Regions from separate parts of the Halalkalibacter lacteus genome, predicted to be linked through region 1. Evidence: riboswitches for the same ligand, from Rfam matches in the RefSeq annotation. Region 1 holds a riboswitch; each other region holds the start of a gene.
What was found. A riboswitch is a leader RNA that binds a small molecule or an ion and turns the genes downstream of it on or off. The one in region 1 is predicted to bind cobalamin.
Positions count from the first base shown of each region.

Region 1 (4,563 bases):
TTGAAAAAAAGGGATAATATTGCGTTTTTAGAAGTAGAGTTAAATAAAACAACACCTAATAAACAGATCGGCTTTTCATGACTAGTCTGTTGAACAAGTAGTCAGACACCGTGGGGGATGAAAACAGGAGTTTCGAATCGAGAGAGAAGAGGTAGACCCTTTTCGTGGCTAGATATGCTAAATCATCATTTAAAGCAATATAAACAAGTTGGATTATGTATGGTCAGACAACGCTTCACTTAACTCATGATGAGGTGGTGCAATTTGGTGAGGAACCTTAGCGAGGTTTTCGAAAAGCTGCTATGAAACGACCATTAAGAGACCGACAAGCACGGACTTATGATGTTTATCCTGCAAAACTTCTTTGGAGGCGATTATATGACTGAAAAAGAGATTCAGTTTGGCGAAAAAAATCAGATTTTCGGGACATTAACGTATCCAGAAACGTCACCGATTGCGCTACCTGCCATTTTGCTTGTTGCTGGTTCAGGTCCACTTGACCGCAATGGGAATGGCAAAGGGCAGACATTGCATTTATATGATCAGCTTGCAACCTTTCTGACGAATCAAGGTTTTATTACGTTGCGTTATGACAAACGAGGGACAGGGAAAAGCGAGGGAGTTTTTGCGAAAATGGGTTTCTGGGATCTCGTTAATGATGCGAAGGCTGCGATTCACTATTTGAAGAAGCAGTCGATTGTTGATCGTAATAAGATATTTGTGCTTGGTCATAGTGAAGGCTGTATGCTAGCACCAGAAATTGCAAAGGGTGAAGACTTAGCTGGACTTCTATTAGTTGCAGGAGCTGGGGCATCACTTGAAGATGCTCTTACGTATCAGAGAGGACAAATAGTTGAATCATTACAGGAACAAAAAGGTGTGAAAGGGAAACTATTCAGCCTGTTAAATGTAGCAAAAAAAGCAGAGAAAAAAGGAGTCAAATTTGATAAAAAAGTACGTTCAACAAAAAAAGACGTCATTCGATATCAAGGAGTGAAAATTCCAGCTAAGTGGTTTCGAGAACATTATGAGTATGATGTGTATAGTGGATTAGCGCAAGTATCTTGTCCTATCTTAGCCGTTACGGGTTCCAAGGACGTACAAGCGACCCCAGATAAAGTACGTGAAGTTGCGAGCTATACAAAGGTAGAAACAGAAACGCACGTAATTGATGGGATGAATCATATGCTTCGTGATCAAATGGAAGAAGTTGGAATTCTGCAATTGAAAAAGGTGTACAAAAACATCGGAGAAAAGCCACTCTCACCTGTTTTTCTTGAGGTCGTCAAACAATGGTTAAATCGTCATGTCTGAGGTAGTGGGGAGTCTTTAGTCATATTACTTTTGATTTTTAAATTAGAGCATAAGAAAGAAGAAATGGAGGAAATCAATTATGATGATTGTAACGACTGAACAAGTAGCGGGGTATGACATTGCAGATGTAAAAGGTTATGTAAAAGGAAGTACGATTCAGTCTAAACATATTGGGCGTGATATTACTGCAGGTTTAAAGGGGATTGTTGGTGGTGAAATAAAAGGCTACACCGAGATGATGACCGAAGCACGTGAACTTGCGATCGACCGCATGGTAACAGAGGCGGAAGAACAAGGAGCCAATGCGATCATCGGAATGAGAATGCAAACATCGACGGTTATGGCAAATGCAGCGGAGATTATTGCGTATGGGACCGCGGTGGTGATTGAGAAGTACTAATTAGAGTGAGTGAGGCTGCCCTTTTAGAGGAGCAGTCTCTTATTTTGTGTGGAAGGAGTTGGTTGTGGCTAGTAAAGCCGCTAGTCAGGAGAGTAACAAGCAATCTAATAATATGTACATTAGTAGATGCTATTTTTTGCTGAAAATAGTTCTTGCATTCTTAAGTGTGATTCTGTAGCATGTACAATATATCGTAATCTATAAATGTAAAAACAACTATATATTGATTTTGCGGAATGAACGGTGTCTAGTAGACTTAATAGGGAATCTGGCGTGAGGCCAGAGCTGCCCCCGCAACTGTATGTGTGGACGAAATGAGGGACCCACTGTGCAATAGGTTCGTATCGATAGATATGAACTAGCATGGGAAGGCTCAAAGTAGAGTGAAGCGCTAGCCAGGAGACCTGCCGTCATTCTTTAGTTAACTATCTTCGGGGTGTGAGAAGTGAGACGGCAGGTATGTTTGGTATTGTCTTATTTCACTCGCCGTTTTGCGCTCTTTCTCTTACCAGGAGAAAGAGCGTTTTTTATTTTAGAAGAGGAGTGTTTAATTAATGGAGACAACAGTGGAGAAAAGGTCAATGATAGAAAAGGTAAAGGAACGATTTCCGCATCTAACAATAAATGAATGGTGGAAAGAAGATGTCACGTGGGAAACGCGAGCTTTGGATGCGCTTAATCAGTTAGAGATTGATACGCCTGATTGGACATATGTGGCGGGACAGTGCTATTTAAACTCGTTGTATGAACAAATTGAGCAGACAAGAGGATGGGCTATCGATTGGGATAATCGATTTGCTAATTGGGTACAAAAATTAATAGAGGACGGCTTTTATGATCAAAGGCTACAAGCTTATTCAATAGAAGAGCTTAATGAGTTTGCAGCTACTATCAATCGTAAGCAAGATGATCGGTTTACATATATCGGAGTCAAGACACTGGCAGATCGCTATTTAACGAGGTACTTTGATGGAACATTGCTTGAATTGCCGCAAGAACGTTGGATGATCATAGCGATGACATTAATGGTCGAGGAACCAGTAGAAAAGCGAGTAGAGCTTGTGAAAGAAAGTTATTGGGCACTGTCAAATTTGTATATGACCGTTGCGACACCGACGCTTGCTAATGCAGGTAAAAAAGACGGTCAATTATCTAGTTGTTTCATTGATACAGTAGAAGATGACCTACGCGCGATCTTTGATAGCTGTACGGATGCGGCAACAGTTAGCAAGAACGGTGGGGGACTTGGACTATATCTTGGGAAAATTCGCGCAAAAGGTTCTTCGATCAGAGGGTTTAAAGGGGTATCTTCTGGTGTCATTCCGTGGATGAAGCAATTAAATAATGTTGCCGTAAGTGTTGACCAACTTGGCCAGCGTCAAGGAGCGATTGCTGTTTACCTTGATGTTTGGCATAAAGATATCTTTTCTTTTCTAGATTCAAAGCTTAATAACGGTGATGAACGTCAACGTACACATGACTTATTTACTGCTGTTTCAATCCCAGATGCATTCATGGAGGCAGTTGATAATCGTGAGAGTTGGTATTTGTTTGATCCGCATGAAGTTCGTCAAATGATGGGATTTTCGTTAGAAGACTTTTACGATGAGAATAAGGGCGAAGGGTCCTTTCGCGAACGTTATCAACAATGTGTGAAGAACAACGAGTTATCGAGAGTTGAAGTACAAGCAATTGATATTATGAAACGCATTATGATGTCGCAACTTGAAACGGGAAGTCCGTTTATGTTCTACCGAGATACTGCGAATCGACTTAATCCTAACCGTCATAATGGGATGATTTATGGTTCTAATTTATGCACTGAGATCATGCAAAACATGAGTGCGACAACGATAGAAGAAGAGCTGCTTGAAAATGGAATGATAACAGTAACGAAAAAGCCAGGTGATTACGTTGTGTGTAACTTGAGCTCATTATCAATTGCCAATGTAATGAAAGACGATGTATTAGAAAGAGTTATTAAAATTCAAATCCGGATGCTTGATAACGTTATTGATATGAACAGTCTCGATGTTAAACAAGCAGAGTTAACGAATAAAACTTATCGTGCCATAGGTGGAGGTACGTATGGGTGGCATCACCATTTAGCTAGAAAAGGGATCAGATGGGAATCTGATGAGGCGGTTGCAGAAGTTGATCGCGTGTATGAAGCAATTAACTATGCGACCGTCCAAGCAAGTATGGAGCTTGCCAAAGAAAAAGAAGCGTATCCAGCTTTTCCTAATTCAGATTGGGAGACAGGTGAGTATTTCGAAAAGCGTCAGTATGACTCTCCAAGGTGGAAAGAATTACAAACAGAAGTTAAAAAACATGGAATCAGAAACGGCTATTTACTTGCGGTAGCACCAAATGCAACGACGTCACTTATTGCGGGATCAACAGCATCCATTGATCCTATTTTTTCAAAGTTCTATATGGAAGAAAAGAAAAATTACCGGATTCCGGTTGTAGCTCCTGACTTATCAGCAGAGACAACATGGCTGTACAAGTCAGCCCATACAATTGATCAAAAATGGAGTATTCTTCAGAACGCGAAGAGACAACGTCATATTGATCAAGGGATTTCTTTTAATCTATATGTACCTAATACAGTAAGAGCAAAAGAGTTACTAGATTTGCATCTTTTAGCTTGGGAGAAAGGGCTAAAGACAACCTATTACGTTCGCTCTACCTCTGTTTCCATTGAAGAGGATTGCGAAAGTTGTTCAAGTTAAGAAGAGAAAGGGGCCATTTAAGTGGATACGATGCAACAACGGAAATTATATGATGTAGGGGCACCTAATGCGTCAACGGGGTTAATAAACGGAGAAAGTTCAAACGTTTTGAAT
Region 1 is NZ_JAWRVL010000004.1:182,115-186,677, reverse strand. It holds gene SAZ04_RS04805 (alpha/beta hydrolase) at 379-1,314, shown strand; gene SAZ04_RS04800 (YbjQ family protein) at 1,394-1,714, shown strand; cobalamin riboswitch at 1,938-2,140, shown strand; gene SAZ04_RS04795 (ribonucleoside-diphosphate reductase subunit alpha) at 2,269-4,449, shown strand; gene SAZ04_RS04790 (ribonucleotide-diphosphate reductase subunit beta) at 4,480-4,563, shown strand, end outside.

Region 2 (4,563 bases), on a different contig from region 1:
GATCTGCATATAACGAAGCAACATTCAGATCATGCAATATCGAAAAAATCGTTAAATCCATTGTTTGTTGCCGTTCTTTTAGTACATCCAACAGTTGGAATGTATGTTTTATATCTAGATGATTTGTAGGTTCGTCTAAAAGTAAGATTTCAGGTTCTTGTGCCAATGCTTTAGCTAATAAGACCCGTTGTTTTTCACCACCGCTAAGCATTCGGAATTGAGTCTTTTGAAATTGGCTTATTTTTGTTAATTCCATGACCTCTTCAATGACTTTCCAATCAGCTTTTGATAGCTGTTTTAGAATCCCTTTTTGATGAGGGTAACGTCCAAGACTAATAATTTCTTCAACGGTATAATCAAATGACACTTGAACTTCTTGTGACAAGACAGCTACTTTTTTTGCTTTTTCAAGCTTCGAAAGAGACTTAATTGCTTTTCCAGATAGTAGAATATCCCCTTTTTGAATAGGTAACTGACCTGTAATGAGTTTAAATAGGGTTGTTTTTCCACTCCCATTTGGCCCAAGAAGTGCAAAAAACTCTCCTTTTTTAATTTCTAAATTAAGATCTTTAATAATGGGGGTATTTGTATATCCACCTACTAAATTTTCAACTTTCATCATCTTTCTCCCCCCCTCCCAATTCTTTCTCTAATCAATAATAGTGCAAATACTGGTGCACCTATTAAAGCCGTAATGATACCAATTGGTAGTTCTTTAGGAGCTATAATCGTTCTTGCAACTAAATCAGCTAAAATGAGAAAAGCTCCGCCTATTAACATTGATAAAGGAAGGACGTGTCGATGATTTGGGCCTGTTATAAGACGAACTAAATGTGGAATCACAAGACCGACAAACCCAATTGAACCAGATACAGCAACTGCTGCTCCTGTTAATAAAGATGCACCAATTAAAATATATGTTTTTCCTTTCTTTACATCTACACCAATATGATCTGCTGCGTCCTCGCCTAGCGCAAGTGCATTTAATTCTCGATAATGGATAAGTACAATGAATGATCCGACAAGCATAAATGGGATGATCAGGTGAACGTGGCTCCATCCCCTCATTCCAACACTTCCGTATAACCAATAAAGAATCTGTGTCATCGCATCTCGATCCCCTAATGAAATGACCAAAGAGGTAATGGCACCGATAAAAGCACTAATAATAATACCTGCTAATATAATTGTTTCAACAGCTAGACTTCTACTGCTTAACCTGACTAACCCAAACACAACAAGTAACGTAATAAAGCCACTAATAATCGCAACGATTGGAAGAGTGAAACTTCCTAAACCAACGATAGTAACTTGAAAAAACAGCACGAATACTGCACCTAGAGCAGCACCTGATGATACCCCAATCGTATAGGGATCAGCTAATGGGTTACGCAGGAGCCCTTGGAATGCTGCGCCTGCTAATGCTAGTGATGCTCCTACACAAAGAGCAAGTAGAACTCTTGGGAGACGGATATTCCAAATGATCATTTCTTCATTTCTCGGAATATCATCGAGCCATCCAATATTAAAAGTATTTTCTAATACGATATGTAAAATGGCAGGGACTGGAATGGTCACACTGCTTACTAATAAACCAAGGAGGGTTGTACCAAGTACAAACCCTCCGCTTAGCATATACAACCAAACAATTTTATTACTTAAATATTTCCGGATAGATGAGTTCCGCAAGTGTCTCCACTCCTTCGATTAAACGAGGACCAGGTCTAGTAACTGTATCGTTATCAACATCAAACACTTGTTCATTTTTTACAGCTGGTACCTCAACCCACCCATCACGTGTCAATACTGTTTCACTTGGATTTTCTACATAATATCCATAAGTAGTTATGATTACATCAGGATTTAATTGAACGATTTCTTCTTCCGTCAATTTCACCCAACCGTCATGATCTTCGGCAGCGTTAATAGCGTGAATGGACTCAAGCATTTCATGCATAAATGTATTTTGACCTGTCGTAAAAATATCTGGTGCCGGTGAAACTTCGACCCAGACTTTCTTTTTGTCAGTAATTGAATCTGCTTTTTCTTTGATTGCTTCATGGCGCTGTTGCATATCAGAAATGATTTCTTCTGCTTTATCCTTACTTCCTGTTGCAGCAGCAATCATTTCAATATTGCCATAAACATCAGTAAATGAAGTTGCACTTCCAACGACAAGCACGTTTATACCTGCTTCTTCAAACTGTTCTAATATTTCTGGATGAGAATTGAAATGATAATCCGATACAAGAGCCACATCTGGAAGCAGGGTTAGAATCAACTCTGCGTTCATATCTTGCGCGCCAACTTTTTCAACCTCTAATGCCTCAGCTGGATAGTTACAATAATCCGAAACACCGATTATTTTATCGCCCAATCCAAGTACAAAGGCAATTTCTGTGTTACTAGCTTGAATAGAGACGATCGATTCAGGCTCTGACTCAATTGTAACTTCTCGACCAGCATCGTCTGTGATCGTTACAGGAAACTGTTCTCCTTTATCCTCGTCCAACTCTACATTGTCATCAGAAATTATTTCCTCTTCCTCTAAGTTCACTTCATCTTGAATGCCTTGTTCTTGATCTTGTGTACCACAGCCTACAATAATAGCCATACTTAACAGAAGAACAATACTGAAAAGCCCCCACTTTTTGAAAATCTCGTTAATCACTGTTTTTCCCCCTTCTATTTTCAAGCACAAAAAAACGCTATTCCAGAGGAAAGCGTAGTGTAAAAAGGCATTTTATGTATACTTAGTCTACTCGAGACTGACTATAAACTTGCAACCTTCATAAAAGATTACTATGCACTTTAAACATTCCTTTCCTCGAGGAAGATTAAAAACATAATAGGCAGGTCTCCTGACTTACGAATCAACGGTTGGTTATCCCTTCCCATGCAGAATACACAGTGGATATTTGCTAACCTTCCTCAACGCTTACAGTGGCGGGACCGTGTTGGACTTACACCAACTTCCCTCTTAGTCTTAAATATTTATTATCATTTAAGAAACCTATTTGTTTACTATTCATTTTTTTGTTCTAAACGCTATTATAATAGAGTTTCCGTCCCTTGTAAATTGATTAATTCTTTTATCCGAAGCCACTTATAACTTATGACCATTTATTTTTGAAAATGAGGGGCTCTAACTGTTTTCTTTCTTCCCATTTAGAGGTTTCAAGAATTGGCTTATCTGGATATTCATCTGTGTAACCAATCGTTAGCAATGCAACAGGGTCAATGTGCGGTGGAATTTCTAGTATGTCGCGTACGTCTTGTTTTTTATAAAAGCTAACCCAGCCCATCGCTAACCCTTCAACACAAGCTGCTAACCACATATTTTGAATCGCACAAGCAGTTGATAGTTGATCCGTTTCAGGAATTGAGTTGCGTCCTAAGACATGGGATCCACCTCGTGTCGGGTCACATGTCACACAAATAGTTAGAGGAGATTCTTTTATTCCTTCAATTTTCAAACTCAGAAAATGAGATTGTTTCTTTTCTTGTTCTTCATAATGAATAGCAAGAGCTCTTCTTTCTTTGTCAGCCGCCCAGGCAAGACGTTCTTTCACTTCTTGTGACGTAACCATTATAAAATTCCATGGTTGCATAAATCCTACTGATGGTGCATGGTGAGCAGCATGAAGTAGGTTATATATCAATTCTTCAGGAATAGGCGTTGGTTGAAATGTTCGAATATCTCTTCTTTTATAAATGACCTTATAAAATGCTTTCTTTTCTTCTTCGGTAAACATTTGATTCCTCCAACTCGTCTAATTCGTTAAAGTCATACTGCCTTTTCTTCAAAATCACTTTTCACCAAGAGTGTGGACCAATGAACGTGTATAAGGATGTTTTAGCTGTCGTAAGTCCCAATTTCTAAATGTTTCTACAATTTCGCCTTGATACATAACAGCTACTCGATCACACAATGTTTGAGCAGATTGAAGATCATGAGTAATAAATAAATACGATACCTGTTCTTTTTTTTGGATATGTTTTAACATATTTACAATGGATTCTTGAGAGTCCCTATCTAAACTAGCAATCGATTCATCAAAAATAATAAGATCCGGTTGTACTGCTAATGCCTTAGCGATACATACGCGCTGTTTCTGCCCTCCACTTAATTGATGCGGGTACCTTGATAAGTATGAATGATCAAGACCTACTAGCTTTAACAATTTGAAAAACATTTTTTCCCACTCTACTTTTTGTTCAGGAAAAAAATTAGTAATGGGTTCTTTCAAGATTTCTTCTACACGCATTTTTGGATGTAAGGAAGTAGATGAGTCTTGTAATACTAGTTGGATACGTTTATAAATAGCTAAATCTGTCATCTTTTTCCCATGTATAGCTTGACCGTCTAGAAGAATCTTTCCTGCTGATAATGTTTCCAATTTCATAATTAATTTAGCTAATGTACTTTTTCCACTACCACTTTCTCCAACAACCGCCACGCATTCGCCCTTATTTAAAGTCAAATTAACTTGTTTAACCGCTTTAAAGCTTGGATTGGTTCTATACCACGTCTTTCTACTTGCTCTCAAAGGATATTCTTTT
Region 2 is NZ_JAWRVL010000002.1:214,481-219,043, reverse strand. It holds gene SAZ04_RS02505 (adenosylcobinamide amidohydrolase) at 1-622, opposite strand, end outside; gene SAZ04_RS02500 (FecCD family ABC transporter permease) at 619-1,689, opposite strand; gene SAZ04_RS02495 (ABC transporter substrate-binding protein) at 1,655-2,668, opposite strand; cobalamin riboswitch at 2,835-3,032, opposite strand; gene bluB (5,6-dimethylbenzimidazole synthase) at 3,114-3,755, opposite strand; gene SAZ04_RS02485 (ABC transporter ATP-binding protein) at 3,810-4,563, opposite strand, start outside.
Region 2: another riboswitch for cobalamin. It lies ahead of SAZ04_RS02495 (ABC transporter substrate-binding protein); the one in region 1 lies ahead of SAZ04_RS04795 (ribonucleoside-diphosphate reductase subunit alpha).

Region 3 (4,563 bases), on a different contig from region 1:
TCGGTTACATAGACGGGTAAAACAAATTCCTTCGTTCCCACCTCAAGTATTTGCAGTTGGTCAACAAGCTCTTGCTCAGATAAAACAACTCGCACTTTTCCCGGAATCACGTTTCCATCCGAAGTAATCCGTGGATTTTGCATCGGAGTATCTATTTGACTCGCCAAATCATTTGCTAATTGGTTCAGTTTCTCTTCATCCAGAGATTGCTCTACAAAATAACCAAAATCATTTAAAAGAATGTCATGAACTAAATCATTAAATTCATCTTTCAAATCAACTTTCCAATAAACAGGTGCTTTCCAATTCGTCTCCGTTTGAAAATAAGAAGAGTGAACAGCAACTGGTTTCAACTCTTCTGCTGACAGATCGTTACTACATGCAACAAGTAAAAAAAGAACACAAAAAAACAAACTCTTTTTCATATATTGTTTCCCCCTCAAAACAGCCCACACATTTATCAATATATGAAAAGACATTTGAATCATTCCAGACAATCCATGCTTTTTTCAAATAAAATCCATACCAAAAACCTGCTACTTAGTTGACTACAATTTAAACATTTCATTTCAAAAAAAAAAACCACACAATATAGTTGCGTGGTTTCTTAATCATCTATTTCGTTCGCTTTCCACCTTTAAATACGATCGCACTTCTTTCATATTCCACATCTTTCACTTTTAGACGATGGTTTACCACTCGTGCAATCGCAAAAAAATAATCGGAAAGACGATTTAAATATTTTAAAACAATTGGGTTCGTCTCATCAACTTCACGATGTAGCCTTGTCACATAACGTTCCGCACGTCTTGTAACCGTTCGGCACACATGAAGAGTTGATGCTTGCAAAGACCCACCTGGTAAGATAAAGCGCTCTAATTCTGGCGCTTCTTGAATGTAGACATCAATTCGCTCCTCGAGAAAATCAATCATCTCTTGTTTTGCCTTATACGGATGTTTTTCAGATGCCTTCATCATAGCTAAATCACCACCACAATCGAACAGTTCATGCTGAATTTTCACAAGTTCCTCCTTTATATCAGGAAAAATCGCATCATCTAACTGAGCTACGACCTGGCCAACAAAAGAATTAAGTTCATCCGTTGTCCCATAAGCAACCACTCTTGTATCATCTTTATCCAATCTCCCACCTATAACACTTGTCTTTCCCTCATCACCTGTACGTGTATATAACTTCATAACGTTCCCCCTACTATATTTGTTTAGAATTGATTTTGTGTTCAATCACATTAAAAAACAAATGATTCAAGATAGAAATTCTAAATAAATACTGCATAATCTTGAAAACATTTCATAGTCTTTATTTCATTTTTGTATTTTTCAGTATACATGAAAAACAAATCTATGACAGTATTTTTTTAAAATGGTCATCGTCTTACTAGATTGGCAAAGGGAAATTTTCAAAATAGAATAAAACTATTGACATAGCCCATCACTCTACGCTAGAGTTTAAAACAATCTCATATGTTGGAAATTGGTACTTTAAATATTTATTTAAAGTTTAAAAGGGAATTCGGTGTAAATCCGGAGCGGTCCCGCCACTGTAATAGAGGAGTTATCGTGACCTGTGTCACTGGCAAAAGCCGGGAAGACCACGATAATGATGATACTAAAGCCAGGAGACCTGCCTATTTCAACAACACTGCTTTACCTACGGGAGATAGGGAGGTGTTAACAATACTTCATTGATTATTCTATGGATATCGTTACCCTTTTTCTGGTAATGATGTCTTTTTTTGTTACAAAAAAATTTGGAGGTTATGACATTGAACGTAATTAAAACTAGTAATCTTGGCTATCCTCGCATTGGCGAGAAACGCGAATGGAAGAAAACACTTGAAGCTTATTGGGCTTCAACAATTTCAGAAAAAACCTTTTATAAGCAAATGAAAAAGTATCGACTCCATTATTTACAAACACAAATTGATAAAAAAGTTGATCTTATTCCAGTTGGTGATTTTTCATTTTACGATCATGTACTTGATACGGCAACGATGTTTGGATTCGTTCCAGATCGCTTTTCTTATTCAGATGGTCCGGTATCTCTATCAACATATTTTTCAATGGCTCGGGGAAGTAAGGATACCCCTGCTTGCGAAATGACAAAATGGTTTGATACAAACTATCACTTTATCGTTCCTGAATTGGAAGAACGGAAACCTGCCTTGGTTTGGAATAAACCACTTGAAGCATTTTTAGAAGCAAAACATGAGTTAAACATCATTGGAAAACCCGTCATCATCGGTCCTTTCACCTTTTTAAAGCTATCAAAAGGATACGAAGAACAAAAATTTGAAAGTCAGTTGAAAAACTTAGCGCAAGTCTATATTCAATTACTCCTTGAATTAGCTGACGCTGGAGCTCCAATTGTTCAAATCGATGAGCCTTATCTTGTAATGGATCTTTCAACTGAAGAAATGACGCTATTCTCAAACCTTTATAATGAAATTACAAAACAAGTACCACATCTTGATATTATTATTCAAACATATTTCGAAGCAGTTTCTCATTATAAAGAGGTGGTAAACCTACCCGTTAAAGGGATCGGGTTAGACTTTGTCAGTGGCTTAAATGAAAATGTGACAGCAATCAAGAAATATGGATTTCCTAAAGATAAACTGCTTGGTATAGGAATCATTGACGGCCGAAACATTTGGAAATCAAATCTAGAAGAGAATCATCGCTTTTTAACTGAACTGGCAGCTTATGTTCCAATTGAAAACCAAATATTGCAGCCTTCTACTAGCTTGCTGCATGTTCCAGTCAGTCTTGAACATGAAACAGAATTAGAGCCAATTATTAAAAAAGCTTTGGCATTTTGCAAAGAAAAACTTGATGAATTATGCCTGTTAAGAGATGTAACCGTTGATTGTAATGATCAAAACAAGCAATCATTATTAAAATATAAGCAATCATTTGAAGCCTTGGAGAAATCAGAATGGCGAGTGAAGCAGGAACGCCCATTACTACCTACGACTCGACCTTTATCTTTTTCAGATCGATACCATCTACAGCAACAAAAATGGGATTTGCCACTGCTGCCAACAACAACAATAGGGAGCTTTCCACAAACAAAAGAAATTCGTCAAACGCGTTTTAAGTGGAGAAAAGGTGAACTTTCAAATGAAGCATACGAATCACACATTTACTCAGCTATTGAAAAATGGATTCACATTCAAGAAGAGTTGGCACTTGATGTCCTTGTACACGGAGAGTTTGAAAGAAATGATATGGTTGAATTTTTTGGAGAAAAATTAGCAGGATTTACGTTTTCAAAAAATGGCTGGGTTCAATCATATGGTTCTCGTTGTGTGAAGCCTCCTATCATCTTTGGAAATGTATCATTCATAGAACCGATGACATTAAAAGAAACAGCTTATGCACAATCTCTAACAAATAAACCGGTAAAAGGGATGGTAACTGGGCCTGTAACAATTTTAAATTGGTCGTTTGTCCGAAATGACATTTCGAATCAAGAAGTCGCTTTTCAAATTGCAGAGGCCATCTTAAAAGAAGTCCAAGTGCTTGAAGCCAATGGAATTACGATGATTCAAGTAGATGAGCCTGCACTTAGAGAGGGCTTACCTCTAAAAGAAGAAAAACATCAAAACTATCTTACATGGGCTATAGAAGCATTCCGCATGAGTACTTCAGCAGTGAAAGATACAACACAAGTTCATACTCATATGTGTTATAGCGATTTCAACGAGATCATTAATGCGATAAAAGCATTAGATGCTGACGTTATTTCTATTGAGACGTCAAGAAGTCATGCTGAATTGATTCAAGCATTTGAAACAACCGTCTATGACAAAGGCATTGGACTCGGAGTCTATGATATACATAGCCCACGAGTTCCAAAGAATGAAGAGATGCTATCTATTATCGAACGCGCCCTCTCCGTCTTACCAGCTAACCTCTTCTGGGTTAATCCAGACTGCGGACTAAAAACCCGTGGTGAAACAGAAACCGTTGCTGCCTTAAAAAATATGGTCACTGCTGCAAAAGTTGCTCGAACAAAAATTGCAGAAAAACAACTAAGTAACTAAAAGGAGATGGTTTAAGAATGAGATATGAACTTGTCCGCTTCCTGCGAAATACGTGTGATGAAAAAGTAATGAATGCTTTTATCAAGAATATGGATGCAAAAAGTTTAGAGACATTGTTTCATTATCTATCTTTGACCGATATCAAAACGAAAGAGCGCTGGATTGCAATCTATCATAATTTGATCAATAGTTAATGTACAGAAGAACCGAGCTTGTCTTAACAAGGTCTAACCCCGACAAACACTTGTCGGGGTTAGGTTTTAATTATTGAATATACATGGGATAAAAAAGGAAAAAGTTGTTCCCTCATTCATTTTACTGTGCACGGAAATATGCCCACCATGCGAATCGACAATATTCTTCGCAATCGCAAGACCTAATCCAGTTCCTCCACGTCCCCTTGTACGTGCTTTATCAGCTTTATAAAATCGTTCAAATACATACGGTAGATCCCCTTCAGGTATGCCTGACCCCGTATCAATGACGTCAAATC
Region 3 is NZ_JAWRVL010000026.1:7,206-11,768, forward strand. It holds gene SAZ04_RS16735 (VanW family protein) at 1-425, opposite strand, end outside; gene SAZ04_RS16740 (cob(I)yrinic acid a,c-diamide adenosyltransferase) at 616-1,200, opposite strand; cobalamin riboswitch at 1,480-1,667, shown strand; gene metE (5-methyltetrahydropteroyltriglutamate--homocysteine S-methyltransferase) at 1,782-4,070, shown strand; gene SAZ04_RS16750 (hypothetical protein) at 4,088-4,264, shown strand; gene SAZ04_RS16755 (ATP-binding protein) at 4,331-4,563, opposite strand, start outside.
Region 3: another riboswitch for cobalamin. It lies ahead of metE (5-methyltetrahydropteroyltriglutamate--homocysteine S-methyltransferase); the one in region 1 lies ahead of SAZ04_RS04795 (ribonucleoside-diphosphate reductase subunit alpha).